Regions from separate parts of the Pedobacter sp. MC2016-14 genome, predicted to be linked through region 3. Evidence: riboswitches for the same ligand, from Rfam matches in the RefSeq annotation. Region 3 holds a riboswitch; each other region holds the start of a gene.

Region 1 (5,741 bases), on a different contig from region 3:
ATAATCGAAACTCTAGCCATAAATCACTTGAGGGCTCAAAATAGCAATAATTTTTGCTAAACAAGAAAGGACCCAAAAGGGTCCTTCTCTATGAATGATTTAAAATTTACTAACTATTGTGCTTTTGTATAATTTAATACGATGTAAGCAGTAGTATTGCCATACTGGATGGGTGATTTTAAAACCAGGTTATCACCGGTAGTTGCAGAAAGAATAAGCCTGTAACCTGTAGTTACGTTTTTGGCTTTATCACCTTCATATAGCTTTTTAAATTGAAAAGTCTCATCGGCAGTGCTTACAGACCAGAATATGGTTTGCGTTTTTGCATCGCAGCCATTGCCACCTGGCAAAGCGTAACTTCCGTTACCGCTGTTGGTAAATCTCCAGGTACTACCTTCAAAACATTTATACGAAGCTTCATCAAACAATGATTTAACCGCTACAGAAGGAATACCTTCAAAGCTAACTGTATTTAACAACCAGGTGCCTGTTACCTTACCTCTTTTTAAATCTGCACCGGCAGTAGTTCCTTTTGTTGACGAACAGCTTTGTAAAACCATTAATGAACCGCATAAAATGGCCGCTATAAATAATATTCTTTTCATTTTTTGTTGTATTTGTTAATTTGTATTTAGTAACAAATAGCTTACATAAATCCTGCCAAAATTGGGGAGTTTAAACTATAACCGCTAAATTTGTTTATGCCTAAAATAGAAACCACGGCCATACACGCCGGAAACATTAAGACCGCAACCGGAGATGTAACACAGCCAATCTCCTTATCTACAACATTTTTTAGAGACGAAACCGGAGGTTACCCCGGGGGACATATGTACAGCCGCGTTAGTAACCCAAACCGCGCTGCACTTGAACAGGTGCTTACCCAACTGGAAGGCGGAGCCGATGCCTGTGCTTTTTCTTCGGGCAATACTGCTGGAATGGCACTTTTTCAGGCCCTGAAGCCAGGAAGTCATATTATTGCGCCTGACGATATGTACTGGGGTTTTAAAAAACAGCTGCAATCTTTATTTGAAGGCATCCTGGAAATTGATTTTATTGACCTTACACAAATTGGGGAAATTGCGCAATATATAAAGCACAATACGGTGATGATTTGGGTAGAGACACCCTCTAACCCGCTTTTGAAAATTACCGATGTGGCAGCTGTAGCCAGCATTGCGAACGAGCACCAGCTTTTGCTGGCTTGCGACAGCACCTTTGCTTCGCCATGTCTTCAAAATCCGATCGTATTGGGGGCACACATCGTGATGCATTCCAGTACAAAATATATCGGCGGCCATAGTGACGTGTTGGGCGGCGTATTGGTAACGGCAAAAAAAGATGAATTTTGGGAGCGAATCAGGAACATACAGCAGGTTGGCGGTGCCGTACCTGCTCCTTTTGATTGTTATTTGCTCTTAAGGAGCATTAAAACCTTGGCCTATAGAATGCGCGGACATAGTGCAAACGGAATGGCACTGGCACGATACCTGGAACAGCACCCCAAGGTAGAAGCAGTTTATTATCCTGGACTGAGTTCTCATCCGCAGCACGAAATTGCCAAAAAACAAATGTCTGATTTTGGCGGGATGCTTTCTATTCTGGTAAAAGGTACAGGCGAAACCGCTAAAAAGGTGGTGAATAGCGTACACTTATTTGCCCAGGCTACCAGTCTTGGCGGTGTAGAAAGCCTCATTGAGCACCGTGCCTCTGTAGAAGGGCCAGACACCAAAACCCCACAGAATTTAATTCGGATCTCTGCCGGACTGGAACACATTGACGACTTAATCAACGACTTAAGCCAAGCTTTAGGATAAATAAAAGCCAAATAAACTTAATTATCTAACTAAAAAACAAACACTTAATATAAATTCAGAATTTTATTTTGGTGATTTTACAAGTAAACCCTACATTTGCAGTATCAAAGGCATAAAGCCCGCGAAAGTCAAATCTCAATTGGTTTGATTTATAAAGAAGTGGCGAGAGACAGGCTCATTGACCCACTGGCAACCCTCCCTAACGGAGAAGGTGCCAATTCCTGACCACATAACATGGTGTTATTTGGAAAGATAAATTAGAACTAAAATGAACATTACGTACATTCCTTCTCTTCAAAGAGATCAGTTAATTTTAAAGCGCTCAACGTTAGCCTTTACATCCGGCATCGTTTTTAACGGTGGTTTAATGCAGTTACATACTTGTATGTGCTGTTGCATGGCCTAAAATAAAAATCTTCCTTTTTGTTATTCAATCCGGAAGGCCCCAGCTCTGGGGTACGTCAGCAATGTTATACTCATTTTAAACCTTAAATCACAAAAACATGTCAACCTCACATAAATTTGAAACTTTACAAGTCCACGCAGGACAGGAAATCGATCCATCAACAGGCTCACGCGCAGTACCCATCTATCAAACTACTTCGTACGGATTTAAAAATTCTGAACATGGCGCCAATCTTTTTGCTTTAAAAGAATTTGGCAACATCTACACCAGGATCATGAACCCAACAACAGATGTTTTTGAAAAACGGGTAGCGGCACTTGAAGGTGGTGTGGCAGCTGTGGCAGTAGCCTCAGGACAAGCTGCTCAGTTTATTGCACTAAACAACATTCTGGAAGCGGGAGATAATTTTGTATCCTCAACGCACCTGTATGGTGGTAGCTACAACCAGTTTAAAGTTGCGTTTAAGCGCCTGGGCATAACGGTTAAATTTGCCAATGGCGATGATCCAAACGATTTTGAAGCTAAAATAGATGCCAAAACCAAGGCTATTTATGTAGAAAGCATAGGAAACCCATCTTTTAGCATTCCTGATTTTGAAAGGCTTTCTTCTATTGCCCAAAAACATGATTTACCCCTCATTGTAGACAATACCTTTGGTGCCGCAGGATACCTGTTTAAACCATTAGAGCATGGTGCGCATGTTGTGGTGCAATCTGCCACCAAATGGATAGGCGGCCATGGTACCAGTGTTGGTGGCGTGATTGTAGACGGCGGGAATTACAATTGGGGAAACGGTAAGTTCTCACAATTTACCGCTCCTTCTGAAGGTTATCACGGATTGGTTTTTAACGATGTATTTGGTATTGGCGGCCCATTTGGCAACATTCAGTTTGCCATCCGCGCAAGGGTTGAAGGCCTAAGGGATTTTGGTCCGGCACTGGCGCCTTTCAATTCCTTTTTATTGATCCAGGGATTGGAAACACTTTCTTTACGGGTACAACGCCATGTAGATAACGCGCTGGCCCTGGCAACCTGGCTGCAACAGCATCCGGCGGTTAAACAAGTAAACTACCCGGGACTGGAAAGCAGTCCTTACCATACACTAGCTAAAAAATATTTACAAAACGGCTTTGGCGCGGTGCTTTCTTTTGAACTTAAAGGAGATAAGGAAACTGCTACCAAATTGGTAGACAGCCTTGAACTGGTAAGCCATCTGGCCAATGTGGGTGATGCAAAAACGCTGATCATCCAGCCTTCTGCCACTACACATCAGCAATTGAGCGATGAAGAACAGCTTGCGGCAGGGATTTCTCCTCAATTACTAAGGGTATCTGTAGGGATTGAACATATTGACGACATCAAGGCCGATTTTGAACAAGCCATCAACAAAAGCACTAAGCAAATTTAGCTTGCCCATAATGAGCACGATACACACATACAATTATACCAGGCAGTTTAAACTGGAAAACGGGAAGAAGCTAAAGGGAATTGAGATTGCTTACCATACGTATGGAAAATTAAACGCCAATAAAGACAATGTGATCTGGGCATGTCATGCTTTAACAGCAAACTCAGATGTATTGGACTGGTGGAAAGGACTTTTTGGAAGCAATGCTTTATTTAATCCTGAAGAACATTTTATTGTATGTGCAAATGTACTGGGTTCTAATTATGGCAGCACCAATCCACTGAGCATAAATCCGGTAACGGGTTTACCCTACTACCTTGCTTTTCCTGAACTTACCATCAGAGATTTTGTGCAGGCGCACCAATTGCTGGCCGCACACCTTGCTATTGATACCATTAAGGTACTGATTGGGGGTTCTCTGGGCGGACAGCAAGCACTGGAATGGTCAATTATGGAGCAAAACAGAATTAAAAACCTGATTCTCGTAGCCTCTAATGCGCTACACTCGCCCTGGGGAATTGCTTTTAATGAAAGTCAGCGACTGGCCATTAGCACAGACAGGACTTTTTACGCGCAGAAACCAGATGGAGGACTAAAAGGATTAAAAGTGGCCAGAAGTATTGCCTTACTCTCTTACCGTACTTATGATGCTTATGCTGCTACGCAGCTGGAAAGCGTAAATGATAAAACAAGCGGCTTTAGGGCGGCATCTTATCAAAACTATCAGGGAGAAAAGCTCTGCAACAGGTTTAATGCCTACAGCTATTGGTACCTGAGCAAAGCCATGGATAGTCATAATGTGGGTCGTGGCAGGAAAAGTGTGGTAGATGCCCTTGCCAGCGTAAAATCCAACACATTGGTTATTGGCATTGAGAACGACGTTCTTTTTCCCATTACGGAACAAAAATTTATGAGCGATCATATTAAAGATGCAGAATTTGCAGCCGTAGCCTCGGCTTTTGGACATGATGGCTTTTTAATTGAAACTGGTGTATTAACCAACATCATCAGCAATTTTTTAAAAAACAGTACAAGTAAGAAAATTATCAAATTACATAAAATAGCATAAATGAGCAAGACACTCAAAATCGGGTTATTCGGGTTTGGCGTAGTGGGCCAGGGATTACATGACATCATCCGTGGACAGGAACTTAACCTGGAAATCATCAAAATCGCGATCAAAAATCCGGACAAAAAAAGAAGCCTTAATTCTAAATTATTTACGGCAAATCATGATGAGATCCTGGATAATCCGGAAATTAATACCATAGTAGAATTAATTGATGATGCAGACGCTGCATTTGCCATCACTAAAAAAGCATTGATAAATGGCAAAAACGTAGTCTCTGCAAATAAAAAAATGATTGCAAATCATTTGGCAGAATTGGTAGAATTGCAGGCTAAACATGGTACTTCTTTATTATATGAAGGTGCTGTTTGCGGCAGTATCCCAATTATCAGAAACCTGGAAGAATATTACGACAATGAGTTGCTGCATGGCATCAGCGGAATTTTTAACGGTTCTTCAAATTACATCCTCTCTAAAATCTTTAATGAAGATATGCCCTATGACCAGGCCTTGAAACAAGCTCAGGACTTAGGCTTTGCAGAGACAGATCCGATTATGGATGTTGGTGGTTATGATCCTAAATTTAAACTGGCCATTGCTACTGCTCATGCTTATGGGTTGTTCATCAATCCGGATAAAATTTTAAATGTAGGGATCCAAAACCTCTCTGACAATGACATTCAGTACGCCCGAGAAAAGAACTTTAAAATTAAACTGGTACCCACAGCACGTAAAATCAGCACTAAACAGGTGGTAACCTATGTACTGCCTAAGTTTGTAAAAGCAGATGACTTCTTGTACAACGTAGAGAATGAGTACAACGGCGTAACGGTACAGGCTGCTTTTGCAGATAAACAGTTCTTTTTTGGTAAAGGTGCGGGCGGGCACCCTACTGGTGCGGCGGTTTTATCAGACATTGCTGCGTTGCGCTACGATTACCGCTACGAATATAAAAAATACCACCAGCACAATGGCTTAGTGCATACGGACAATGTAAACATAGAGGTTTACTTGCGTTATGTACACGAATATACGCTGGAT
Region 2 (5,741 bases), 2.4 Mb from region 3:
TCTTGTTATAATTTTTTCCCTTTTCTTTTACGTTTTACCTATTCCGGTTTACAAATGGGATACTAGCCAGGCATTGATAGAACATGTTTTTACAGCTGATAATTTGCTGATTTTATTCATTCAATTCCTCTTTGTGCTAGTCGTGGGTGCCTTAGGTGCAATTGTGACAGGCAAGCCCGTTAAAAACTTTTTGATTGGATTTCCTGCTGTTTACCTCCTCACGGTATTTGCTTTAATTCTGGCTGGAAACAGTTTCATCAAATCTATAAATCTAGAAGCCGTTATTTTTAGTTTGGTTATTGGATTGATAATTGGCAACCTCTTTAAACTACCACAATGGTTTATAGATACCTTATCTACAGAATTATTTGTTAAAATAGGCCTTGTGTTACTGGGTACAACGGTAATCTTTTCTGATATACTTAAGGCCGGCTCCCTTGGTTTGATACAGGCGCTAGTTGTTGTTTTGTCTGTTTGGTACTTTGCTTTTTGGCTGTGTAAAAAGCTCAAAGTAGATGATGAACTGACAATGATGATCTCCAGTGCAGTGTCTATTTGTGGTGTATCTGCCGCTATTGCTACGTCAGGGGCGATTAAAGGAGACCCAAAGAAATTATCTTATGTCATTTCTATGGTGCTCATCACAGCTATCCCCATGATGATTTTCATGCCTTATATCGCGGCTTATTTCAATTTTCCACAACAAGTAACTGGTGCCTGGCTTGGTGGTAGCATTGATACAACAGGAGCAGTAGTGGCCTCTGGAACATTAGTAGGAGAGGAAGCATTAAAAATAAGTACGATTGTAAAGTTCTCACAAAATGTACTACTGGGTATTGCGGCCTTTGCCATCAGTATTTACTGGTCATACAATAAAACAGCTAAAGGAACCGATACCGTAGAAAAACCTACCTTAAAGGTGATATGGGAACGTTTTCCTAAGTTTGTGCTCGCTTTTATCGCGGCCTCACTATTGTTTTCTTTCTTTTTACCTTCTGCTGCCGCGGCTAATGTCAAAGACAGCTTAAAAAATCTACAGAATGCCTGGTTTACGCTCGCCTTTACAAGCATAGGGCTGGAAACCAATTTCAAAGACTTATTTAAAAATGAAAATAAAAAGCCCTTGTATGCTTTTTTGCTGGCACAGCTCTTTAATGTTATTGTTACGCTAATTATCGCATACTTTTTATTCGGTTAGTTTAAAAGCCAGGCTGGATGGCCTGGCTTTTATAATCTACCAATTGAGTAGTCTTTATTTTTTATTTATATATTTGCAATACCTCAAAAATAAAGCTTTAGAGGACTAATCTTAAATGAAAGAAATTGCAGCGTCTAAACCAGTTATTGTTACGGATAAAGAAAACCTGAAAATTACTCCAGTTGAAAACGTTTCGATACGGGACGCCAAATACTGGCGCAAAATTGCCGGCAGATGTTTGTTTGCACTTGGGTTTATGATTCTTGGTCATGTTATTGCCTCTTTTTATCCGCTTACCAATTTGTTTAATGCCTTTAAAGTTTTTGCCGTTAGCCTGGATCTTGACGCCGCATTTGGTTGGATGCTGTTGGCAGGTTTTATAGCACAAATGGTGGATGGTGCCCTTGGGATGGGGTATGGAGTGATTTCTACAACAGTATTGCTTTCTACAGGACTTAATCCTGCAGCTATTAGTGGAAGTATCCATACTGCGGAAATGTTTTCAAGTGGTGCGTCAGGATTTAGCCATTACAAATTTGGAAACATCAACAAAAAGCTTTTCAAAACATTATTATTGCCCGGTGTTCTGGGCGCAGTTATAGGGGCCACTCTACTTGTTTATCTTGGTGAAGCTTATGGCAGCTGGTTGCGGCCAGTCTTGTCAGTTTATACCTTGCTGCTTGGCGCAAGGATTTTGCTCAATGCTTTTAAAAAGAGAAATGAGTCCCGTAAAGTTAAGCATGCAGGTTGGCTTGCAGGTGCTGGTGGTTTTTTAGATTCCTTTGGCGGCGGCGGATGGGGTCCTTTGGTTACCAGTACATTAATTGCTAAAGGTAAAACACCCAGGTACATTATTGGTACAGTTAGTTTAACTGAATTTTTTGTGACCTTGGGGAGTGCACTTACCTTTTTTGTGTTATTAGGCACCAGTCATATTCAAACCATTGCAGGCTTAATTATTGGCGGACTCCTTGCCGCACCGATAGCAGCAAGGTTAGCAGGAAAGCTAAACACTAAAACTATTCTTATTCTGGTAGGCGTGCTGGTGATTATCTCAAGTGCACGAACATTACTTAAAGCAACTGGAATTCTTTAAAAATGTAAAATGGAGGCTAACCAGTAGCCCTCATTTCGTTTAAAACATCCTTAATAAAAAGTGAAGCCAGTTGGTCAACCGTAAAGTCAATTTCCTGTTTGGTGTTGTATCGGCTAAATGAAAACCTTATGGTACTGCCGTCATAATTATTTCCTAAGGCTCCTAATACATGAGAACCAGCTGTAGAATGACTGGTGCATGCACTTCCACCAGAGGCGCAGATATTGTGCTGGTCAAGATAAGTTAGGGGCGGCTGTCCACTTAATGTCTCTGGAAGTGCAACACTTAATACCGTTGATAAGCTGAGTTCTTTTATAGCCGAATTTCCGTTAAACCTGATGCCGGGAATTTTGCGGAGTAATTGAGCAATCATATGTTGTTTTAAATTACTGATGTGTGTTTGATAATTTTCTCTGTTGCTATAGGCCAGTTCCAATGCCTTTGCTAAACCAACAATGCCAGTTACATTTTCAGTTCCGCTACGCTGGCTTCGTTCTTGTGAGCCACCATTGATGAAGGGAGTGATTGAAGTTTTGATGCTTTTGTATAAAAAACCAATTCCTTTAGGGCCATGAAATTTATGCGCAGATCCAACCAGGAAATCGGCCTGAAGGACCTTTGTGTCAAACGCATATTGCCCCATGCTTTGTACAGTGTCTGAATGGAAAACAGCACTGTACTTTCTACAGACCTCAGCAATCTCGTGGATATCATTGATGTTTCCTATTTCGTTGTTTCCATGCATTACAGAAACAAAGGCTTTTTCGCCTGTTGCTAATATTTCCTCCAAATGTGGTATGGAAAGATTGCCCCGTTCATCATGGTTTAGATAAATTAGTCTTATTTCTCCATTTCTTTGAAGTAATTTTAATGTATTCAAAACCGCGTGATGCTCAAACGCCGTCGTAACAGCTAGTTTTATCCCATTACCACGAATCGCCGACAAAATTGCGGTATTGTCGGCCTCGGTGCCACCAGAAGTAAAAATAATATGCTCCGGGCTGGTATTTAGAAGATCAGCAATTGTTGTTCTGGATTTGTCAATAGCTGTTTTTGCTGATCGCCCGTAATAATGTGAAGAAGATGGATTGCCAAAATTCTCAAAGAAATAGGGTTGCATAGCTTCAAAAACTTCGAGGCTTAAAGGAGTAGTTGCTGCATTGTCTAGATAAATTCTCATGTCTTTTAAGTTTAATTGTATAAATACTGCTTATCAGAGACAGAGATGAAATGATCTTATCTATCCGCAAATGTTGCGGAAGGATTTAGCACCTTGTAAAATAACAGGTTGCTAAGACTTCAAAGGGCCTTTCCCTCAGTCTTTCTTGATAAGTTAAATATGTTTTAAGAACTGTTTGCTGGGACAAATATAACATTTAAATATTAAATCTACTATTTTAGTAGATTTAATATTTGGACAGCTTTGCTAACAGCCTTTAAATTAGTATTTGTATATTGAATTTAAAATTATGTAATTTCGTTTCAAACTAACCAATGTCAGTATATCTTCAACACAGCGATTTTGATTTAATAGCATTATTACGTGATGGCGATCAAACTGCTTTTCAGGAAATATATCTCCGCTACAATACCCTTTTACTTATTTATGCGCATAAAAAACTTCAGGATAAGGAGGAGGCTAAGGATGTAGTACAAGAAGTTTTTGTTAAGTTATGGGCCAACAGGGACGATTTTGTGTTAAAAACTACATTGTCTGGTTATCTTTATAAAAGCGTCTTAAATAAGATTTTAAATATATTCAGACACAAAGAGTTCAGTCGTGAATACATTAACGGCTTACAGGAAATCCTTGACGGCGAAAGTTCTGCCACCGATTATCGGATCAGAGAGCGTGAAATTTCTGGGATCATTGAAAAAGAGATTGCTTTACTTCCATGTAAAATGAGGGAAGTTTTTGACCTTAGAAGAAAAGAATTTCTGAGTAACAAAGAAATCGCAGAGCGAATGAATATCTCTGAACATACCGTGGCTACACACATGAAGAAAACACTCAAATTGCTCAAGGCAAAATTCGGCCGCTTAATGATATTTTGTTTTATCGGTTAAAAAGTAATAAATATTTTGATTTGGGATACCCGATCAGACATTTTCATGTGTCTTGTTGTTAATTGCGGTAATTGCCCGCATTATATAAGATGGATAACGGTAAAAAAGCAGAAGAACTAGTAAAGAAATTTAATGAGGGGCAGGAAACTGAGCAGGAAAAGGCAATTGTAAATTATTGGCTTCACCACCTTAATGAAGAAGAGGTGTCCAGTTTGTCAGAGGCTGATTTATTAGGCAGTCAGGATGAAATGTGGAAATCTGTTGAGCCTGCTATACCTTTAAAGAGGCGCTATAAGCTCTTCCCTTCTATTGCCGCTGCTGCCGTTTTAATCATGACCCTTTCGGCAGGTCTTTATATATATGTTAACAAAACAGTTTCCGAACGCAGACATCTGGCAAAACATTCCAGTAGTACTATAGTTCCGGGAGGGAACAAAGCAATCCTTACACTAGCAGATGGCAGGAAGATTATTTTGAACGATGTTTCAAACGGCGAACTTGCTGAACAGTCTGGCATTAAAATCAGTAAAGCTGCAGATGGGCAGATCATTTATTCTGTAACTGATGCTTTTGCCAAGGGTAATAAAAAAGCTTTGTATAATACAATTGAAACTCCGAAAGGAGGTCAATACCAGATCAATCTGCCTGATGGAAGTTTGGTATGGTTAAATGCGGCATCCCGGTTACGCTTTCCAACGAGGTTTATAGGCAGTGAGCGCAATGTTGAGTTGTCGGGCGAAGGATACTTTGAAATTGCCCATAATAAGAAAATGCCATTTAAGGTAAAAACAAGTCGCCAGGAGATTGAGGTGCTGGGTACGCACTTTAACCTGAACAGTTACGCGGATGATGATCTTGTAAAAACAACATTACTTGAAGGATCTGTTCGGGTTACTTCATTAGTTCAAGGAGATAAAGCTGTGGTGCTTGAACCTGGTCAGCAGTCTGTTCTAGGTCAAAAAGATTTTAAAATAAGTCGAGTGGACGTTGAAAATGCTCTTGCATGGAAAAATGGCTATTTCCGTTTTGACGATGAAGAATTAGAAAGCATTATGCATAAAGTATCCAGGTGGTACAATGTAGATGTAATTTATAAAAATGAAAAATTAAAAAGAGAGCCTTTTGCAGGGATCATTACACGGGCAACTAAAATATCAGATTTGCTAAAAATGCTTGAACAGGCAGGAGAAGTTAAGTTTGAAATTGACAACAACAAAATTGTTGTCATGAATAAGAGCTAGAAATAAAATAATAACCTAAACTAATCAATTAAACCACAACCAAATATGAAAGCGAAGCTTAATTCTCCGTAGGACTAAACATCCATGGTTTATTTAAAAGACCAGGAACACTGGAACTGTCCCTGATCTAATTTCTGAA
Region 3 (5,741 bases):
AAAACGGTCTTTCTTATTGAAATAATCATCTTTTACTTGTTTACCTCTATAGTCAACTGGTGCAACGCTGTCTGCCTTTGTTAGTAAGCTTTTACTTACTACCCATGAGCGGTAATGTTGCAGATCTTTTTTCTTTACTTGTTTTTCATCCGTAATACCAGCAAACTGGGCTTTATACATATGATATACACGTTGATATTCTACACTGGCAGCAGTAACCTGTCCATTTGGGCCTCCTAAGAAATTCCAACCCAGAGCATCACCTTTGTAGCCATTGCCATCTAAATCTTTATCACCACCCAATACTTCTTTTGGGTTGCGCCATAAATTTGCCTTTAAATCTTCATGTAGAGTATCAATACCGCCATCCAATACACACACTACCACTGGTTTTGGTGTTTTTCCTTTTAATAGCTTATCATAAGCTTTAATTACGCCGATACCATATACATTATCTGCATCTTTTGAGAGCATGTGCCAGTTTTGCGGTGCCTGTTGCGCAAAGCCTAAAGCCGGTAGCAAGCACATCACCATTGCAATTGTTTTTTTCATTTTTTTGTGTTTCAGTTTTTTTGTGCAACCTACACATATTTGCTTTTATTTTAAAATCAGGCTGGCAACTATGTTTTTTCTATTGGCCTTTTTTACCCTCAAGCGCGGTCTGTTCTGGTCTTAAATAACTAATTTTTGTACACCCCAATATAGCGCTCTGGAAAAATTTAATTTTAAAACACGGTTCCTTTGTTTCATCAAATACAATTTTATATGGTAAAAACGCTAATTTCTTGGAATTGAGTTTTCTTTGTTGCATTTTTGTACTGCTTATAGAGAAAGACGGAGGGATTAGACCCTGCGAAGTCTTAGCAACCTGTGCTTACAAGGTGCTACATTCTACCGGAATACGCTTTTAAACAGCAACCCCCGAAAGATAAGTTGAGTTCATCACAGCCTGAATTCCGAATAAGCTTTGCACGTAATGAGTTCGGCACTTGTTTTGGCTTTAGCCACTATCAAAAATAGCTCATCACCTGCTCATATTATTGTTTTATTAATGAACATTAGAGAAGAATTAGAGAAAAGAATACTAATTATCGATGGTGCGATGGGTACCATGATCCAGCGTTATACACTTAGCGAGGAAGACTTTCGCGGTGAACGTTTTAAAGACCACCCCTGCGATGTTAAAGGTAATAATGATTTACTAAACCTTACCCGTCCCGACATCATTAAAGAGATTCATACCGAATACCTAAAGGCTGGCGCTGACATCATCGAAACCAATACTTTTAGTACGCAGCGCATTTCACTTGCAGATTACCAGATGGAAACACTGGATTATGAGATGAGTTTTGAAGGCGCCAAAATTGCTAAAGAAGCGGCAGCCGCCTTTATGCAGGCCAATCCTGAGCGTAAATGTTTCGTTGCTGGTGCTGTTGGGCCTACCAATAGAACACTTTCCATTTCGCCGGATGTAAATGATCCTGGCTACCGGGCATTGACTTTTGATGAACTGGTAGATGCGTACGATGCCCAGGTAAGGGGACTGGTTGATGGAGGGTCAGACTTACTGATGATCGAAACCATCTTTGATACCTTAAATGCCAAAGCAGCTATTTTTTCTATCAAAAAATACGAAGAGGTCATTGGCAGAAAGATAGAAATCATGATTTCCGGAACCATTACCGATGCTTCTGGAAGAACGCTTTCCGGACAAACGGTTGAAGCTTTTTTAAACTCTGTTATCCATGCAAATCCGTTAAGCATTGGTTTCAATTGTGCACTGGGTGCTAAAGAAATGAGGCCACACATTGAAGAACTTGCTGCAAAAGCAGGATGTTATGTCTCCGCTTATCCAAATGCAGGTTTACCGAATGAGTTTGGGGCTTATGACGAGATGCCTCATGAAACGGCTCATTTTGTAGAGGACTTTATAGCACACGGATTTGTAAATATTGTTGGTGGCTGTTGTGGTACCACACCAGATCATATTGGCTGTATTGCCGCTAAAGCTAAAAGTGTAGCACCGAGAAAAATCCCTGTTATTGAACCTTATTTGCGCTTAAGTGGTCTAGAACCTGTAACCATTACTCCAGAAAGCATTTTCGTTAATATTGGCGAACGGACCAATATCACAGGCTCACCAAAGTTCTCTAAACTGATTCTGAGTGGGGATTTTGAGGCGGCATTAACCGTAGCACGCCAGCAAGTAGAAGGTGGTGCACAGGTGATTGACGTGAACATGGATGAGGGTATGATCGATTCAGAAGCAGCTATGACTAAATTTCTGAACCTGATTGCCTCAGAACCGGACATCTCAAAGTTGCCTATTATGGTTGACTCTTCTAAATGGACGGTGATTGAAGCCGGACTAAAATGCTTGCAGGGCAAAGGAATTGTCAACTCCATTTCTCTAAAAGAAGGCGAAGATAAATTTAGAGAGAGTGCCAGAAAAATCATGGTATACGGTGCTGCCGTAGTTGTAATGGCCTTTGATGAACATGGACAGGCGGATAATTTTGAAAGAAGAAAAGAGATCTGTAAAAGGTCTTACGATATACTGGTAGATGAAATTGGCTTTCCTTCTGAAGACATCATTTTTGACCCTAACATTCTTACCGTAGCTACCGGACTAGAGGAACATAACAATTATGCAGTAGATTTCATCAACGCAACCCGCTGGATCAAAGAAAACCTACCCCATGCTAAAGTTAGTGGAGGTGTATCTAACATTTCCTTCTCTTTTAGAGGGAACAATACGGTACGTGAGGCGATGCACTCTGCTTTTCTATACCATGCTATACGTGCTGGTTTAGATATGGGGATTGTAAATGCCGGAATGCTGGAAGTCTATCAGGAAATTCCACCAGAATTGTTAGAACGTGTAGAGGATGTGTTATTGAACCGCCGGGATGATGCCACAGAAAGATTGGTAGAATTTGCAGAAACCATTAAATCAAAGGGTAAAGAGATTGTTCGTGACGAAGAATGGCGTAAAGAATCGGTAGAGTCTCGCCTTTCGCACGCGCTGGTAAAAGGGATCATCGAATACCTGGACAATGATGTAGAAGAAGCCAGGCAAAAATATGCCAGACCAATCCAGGTCATTGAAGGTCCGCTAATGGACGGAATGAACATTGTAGGTGACTTATTTGGCGCCGGAAAAATGTTCCTGCCACAGGTAGTTAAATCTGCGAGGGTAATGAAAAAAGCAGTAGCTTATTTGTTGCCTTTTATTGAACAGGAAAAACTCGACAATCCAGATCAGGATCAAAACTCTTCTGCGGGAAAAGTACTGATGGCCACTGTAAAAGGTGATGTTCATGACATCGGTAAAAACATTGTAGGTGTAGTATTGGCCTGTAATAACTTTGAAATTGTTGACATGGGCGTAATGGTACCTGCACAGGAGATCATTAAAAAAGCCAGGGAAATTAATGCAGATATCATTGGCTTGAGCGGACTGATTACGCCCTCATTGGATGAAATGGTACATTTTGCAAAAGAAATGGAGCGTGAAGGTTTTACCATTCCGTTGATTATTGGCGGCGCTACTACTTCCAGAATTCATGCAGCTGTTAAGGTTGCACCCAATTACTCCGGCCCGGCCATACATGTACTAGATGCTTCAAGAAGTGTAACCGTATGTAGTACATTAATGAACAAAGATACCCGTGATGACTATATCAACGGCATCAGGGCAGAATATGATAAAGCACGTGAAGCACATTTAAACAAACGTTCAGACAAACGATTCAAATCGATTGAAGAGGCACGTACTAACAACTTTAAAATTGACACCAGCCTGGTTGCTCCGGCCCCGGCCTTTACAGGAACCCGGATTTTCGAAAACTACCCGTTAGAAGAACTGGTACCTTATATAGACTGGACCCCATTTTTTCATACCTGGGAATTGCGTGGCAGTTACCCAAGGATACTTGAAGATAAAGTGGTAGGCGACGAAGCGAAAAAGCTTTTTAAGGATGCCCAGGTATTGCTTAAAAGAATTGTAGATGAAAAGCTCCTTACTGCAAAAGCAGTAATCGGTTTCTGGCCTGCACAAGCTTCCGGAGATGACATTGTACTCAATGTTGACGGTGAAGAAGTAGTTATCCATACTTTGCGTCAGCAGGCAGAGAAAGCAGAAGGCCAGCCTTACTATGCGCTATCTGATTTTATAGCCCAGCAAGATAGTGGTATACCTGATTATTTTGGTGGTTTCGCCTTGACAACAGGTTTGGGCTGCGATGAGCTGGTCGCAGAATTTGAAGCAAATTACGACGACTATAACAGCATTATGGCCAAAGCCCTGGCAGATCGTTTAGCGGAGGCTTTTGCCGAAAGGATGCATGAATTGGTGCGTAAAGAATACTGGGGTTATGCTAAAGATGAACACTTGAGCAATGAAGACTTAATTAAAGAAGAGTATGCTGGTATCAGGCCCGCTCCTGGTTATCCTGCATGCCCGGAACACACAGAAAAAGGAACGCTCTTCGAATTGCTGGATGCTGAAGCTAAAATTGGACTTAGACTTACAGAAAGTTATGCGATGTACCCTACCGCAGCGGTAAGTGGCTTTTACTTTGCACACCCACAATCCAGGTATTTTGGTTTAGGTAAAATTACCAAAGACCAGATTGAGGATTACGCGCTAAGAAAAAGCATGTCTGTTGAAGAGGTGGAAAGATGGCTTAGCCCTAACCTTGCCTATTCATAAATTAATCATTTCAGAAATTAGCATTTACATTACGCATCAATGAAGATCATAGACCATATCAGTAACGCAAAGGGTAAAACCTTATTCTCATTTGAACTTTTACCACCCATAAAAGGACAAAGTATCAAAGGTATTTTTGATGCCATTGACCCATTAATGGAGTTTAATCCTCCGTTTATAGATGTAACTTATCTACGTGAAGATTACATTTACAAACAGCACAGCAACGGTTTACTGGAAAAAGTAGCCTACCGTAAACGTCCAAGTACAGTGGCTACCTGTGCTGCCATTATGAATAAATACAAGGTAGATGCCGTACCGCATTTGATTTGCGGCGGTTTTACCAAGGAGGAAACAGAAAACGCATTGATTGACCTGCAGTTTTTGGGTATAGATAATGTACTTGCACTGCGTGGTGATGCCAGAAAAAGCGACAGCATGTTCATTCCAACTCCAAATGGTCATGCTTATGCTTCTGACCTGGTTAAACATGTATCAGACATGAATAAGGGCAAGTATCTGCACGACGATATGGACAGTGCAGAGAAAACAGATTTTTGTATAGGTGTTGCAGGCTATCCCGAGAAACATTTTGAATCCCCTAACCTGGATACAGACTTTAGCTATTTAAAATTAAAGGTAGATATGGGTGCAGAGTTTATTGTTACCCAAATGTTTTTTGACAACCAGAAATACAAGGCCTTTGTAGAAAAATGCCGTGCCCACGGCATTAATGTACCCATTATTCCGGGACTTAAACCAATTACTAACAGCAAACAGTTGATTGGCCTGCCTAAAATATTCCATCTGGATATTCCGCTAGACCTTACCAACGCCATTCAGGCTTGTAGCACTGAAAAGCAGGTAAAAGAAGTTGGTATTGAATGGATGATCAACCAGTGTAAAGAACTGCGTGAAATGGGTGCGCCTGTTTTGCATTTCTATACCATGGGAAATCCAGAGCCAACAAAAAGAATTGCTCAGGCTATCTTTTAACTACTATGCTGATCACAAATTACCTGCTAAC

The links. A riboswitch is a leader RNA that binds a small molecule or an ion and turns the genes downstream of it on or off. The one in region 3 is predicted to bind S-adenosylmethionine.
Region 1: it holds a riboswitch for S-adenosylmethionine, as region 3 does, so the genes downstream of both, LPB86_RS15435 (O-acetylhomoserine aminocarboxypropyltransferase/cysteine synthase family protein) here and metH (methionine synthase) in region 3, are expected to answer to the same signal.
Region 2: it holds a riboswitch for S-adenosylmethionine, as region 3 does, so the genes downstream of both, LPB86_RS10655 (cysteine desulfurase family protein) here and metH (methionine synthase) in region 3, are expected to answer to the same signal.

The regions. Positions count from the first base shown of each region.
Region 1 is NZ_JAJMPA010000003.1:28,775-34,515, reverse strand. It holds gene LPB86_RS15450 (NAD(P)/FAD-dependent oxidoreductase) at 1-20, opposite strand, end outside; gene LPB86_RS15445 (lipocalin family protein) at 114-605, opposite strand; gene LPB86_RS15440 (PLP-dependent aspartate aminotransferase family protein) at 702-1,817, shown strand; SAM riboswitch class I at 1,964-2,076, shown strand; gene LPB86_RS15435 (O-acetylhomoserine aminocarboxypropyltransferase/cysteine synthase family protein) at 2,321-3,631, shown strand; gene metX (homoserine O-acetyltransferase) at 3,642-4,700, shown strand; gene LPB86_RS15425 (homoserine dehydrogenase) at 4,701-5,741, shown strand, end outside.
Region 2 is NZ_JAJMPA010000001.1:2,578,947-2,584,687, forward strand. It holds gene LPB86_RS10645 (YeiH family protein) at 1-1,198, shown strand, start outside; gene LPB86_RS10650 (sulfite exporter TauE/SafE family protein) at 1,314-2,294, shown strand; gene LPB86_RS10655 (cysteine desulfurase family protein) at 2,311-3,474, opposite strand; SAM riboswitch class I at 3,528-3,629, opposite strand; gene LPB86_RS10660 (RNA polymerase sigma factor) at 3,789-4,361, shown strand; gene LPB86_RS10665 (FecR family protein) at 4,451-5,602, shown strand.
Region 3 is NZ_JAJMPA010000001.1:222,906-228,646, forward strand. It holds gene LPB86_RS00865 (S8 family peptidase) at 1-552, opposite strand, end outside; SAM riboswitch class I at 820-935, shown strand; gene metH (methionine synthase) at 1,052-4,714, shown strand; gene metF (methylenetetrahydrofolate reductase [NAD(P)H]) at 4,754-5,710, shown strand.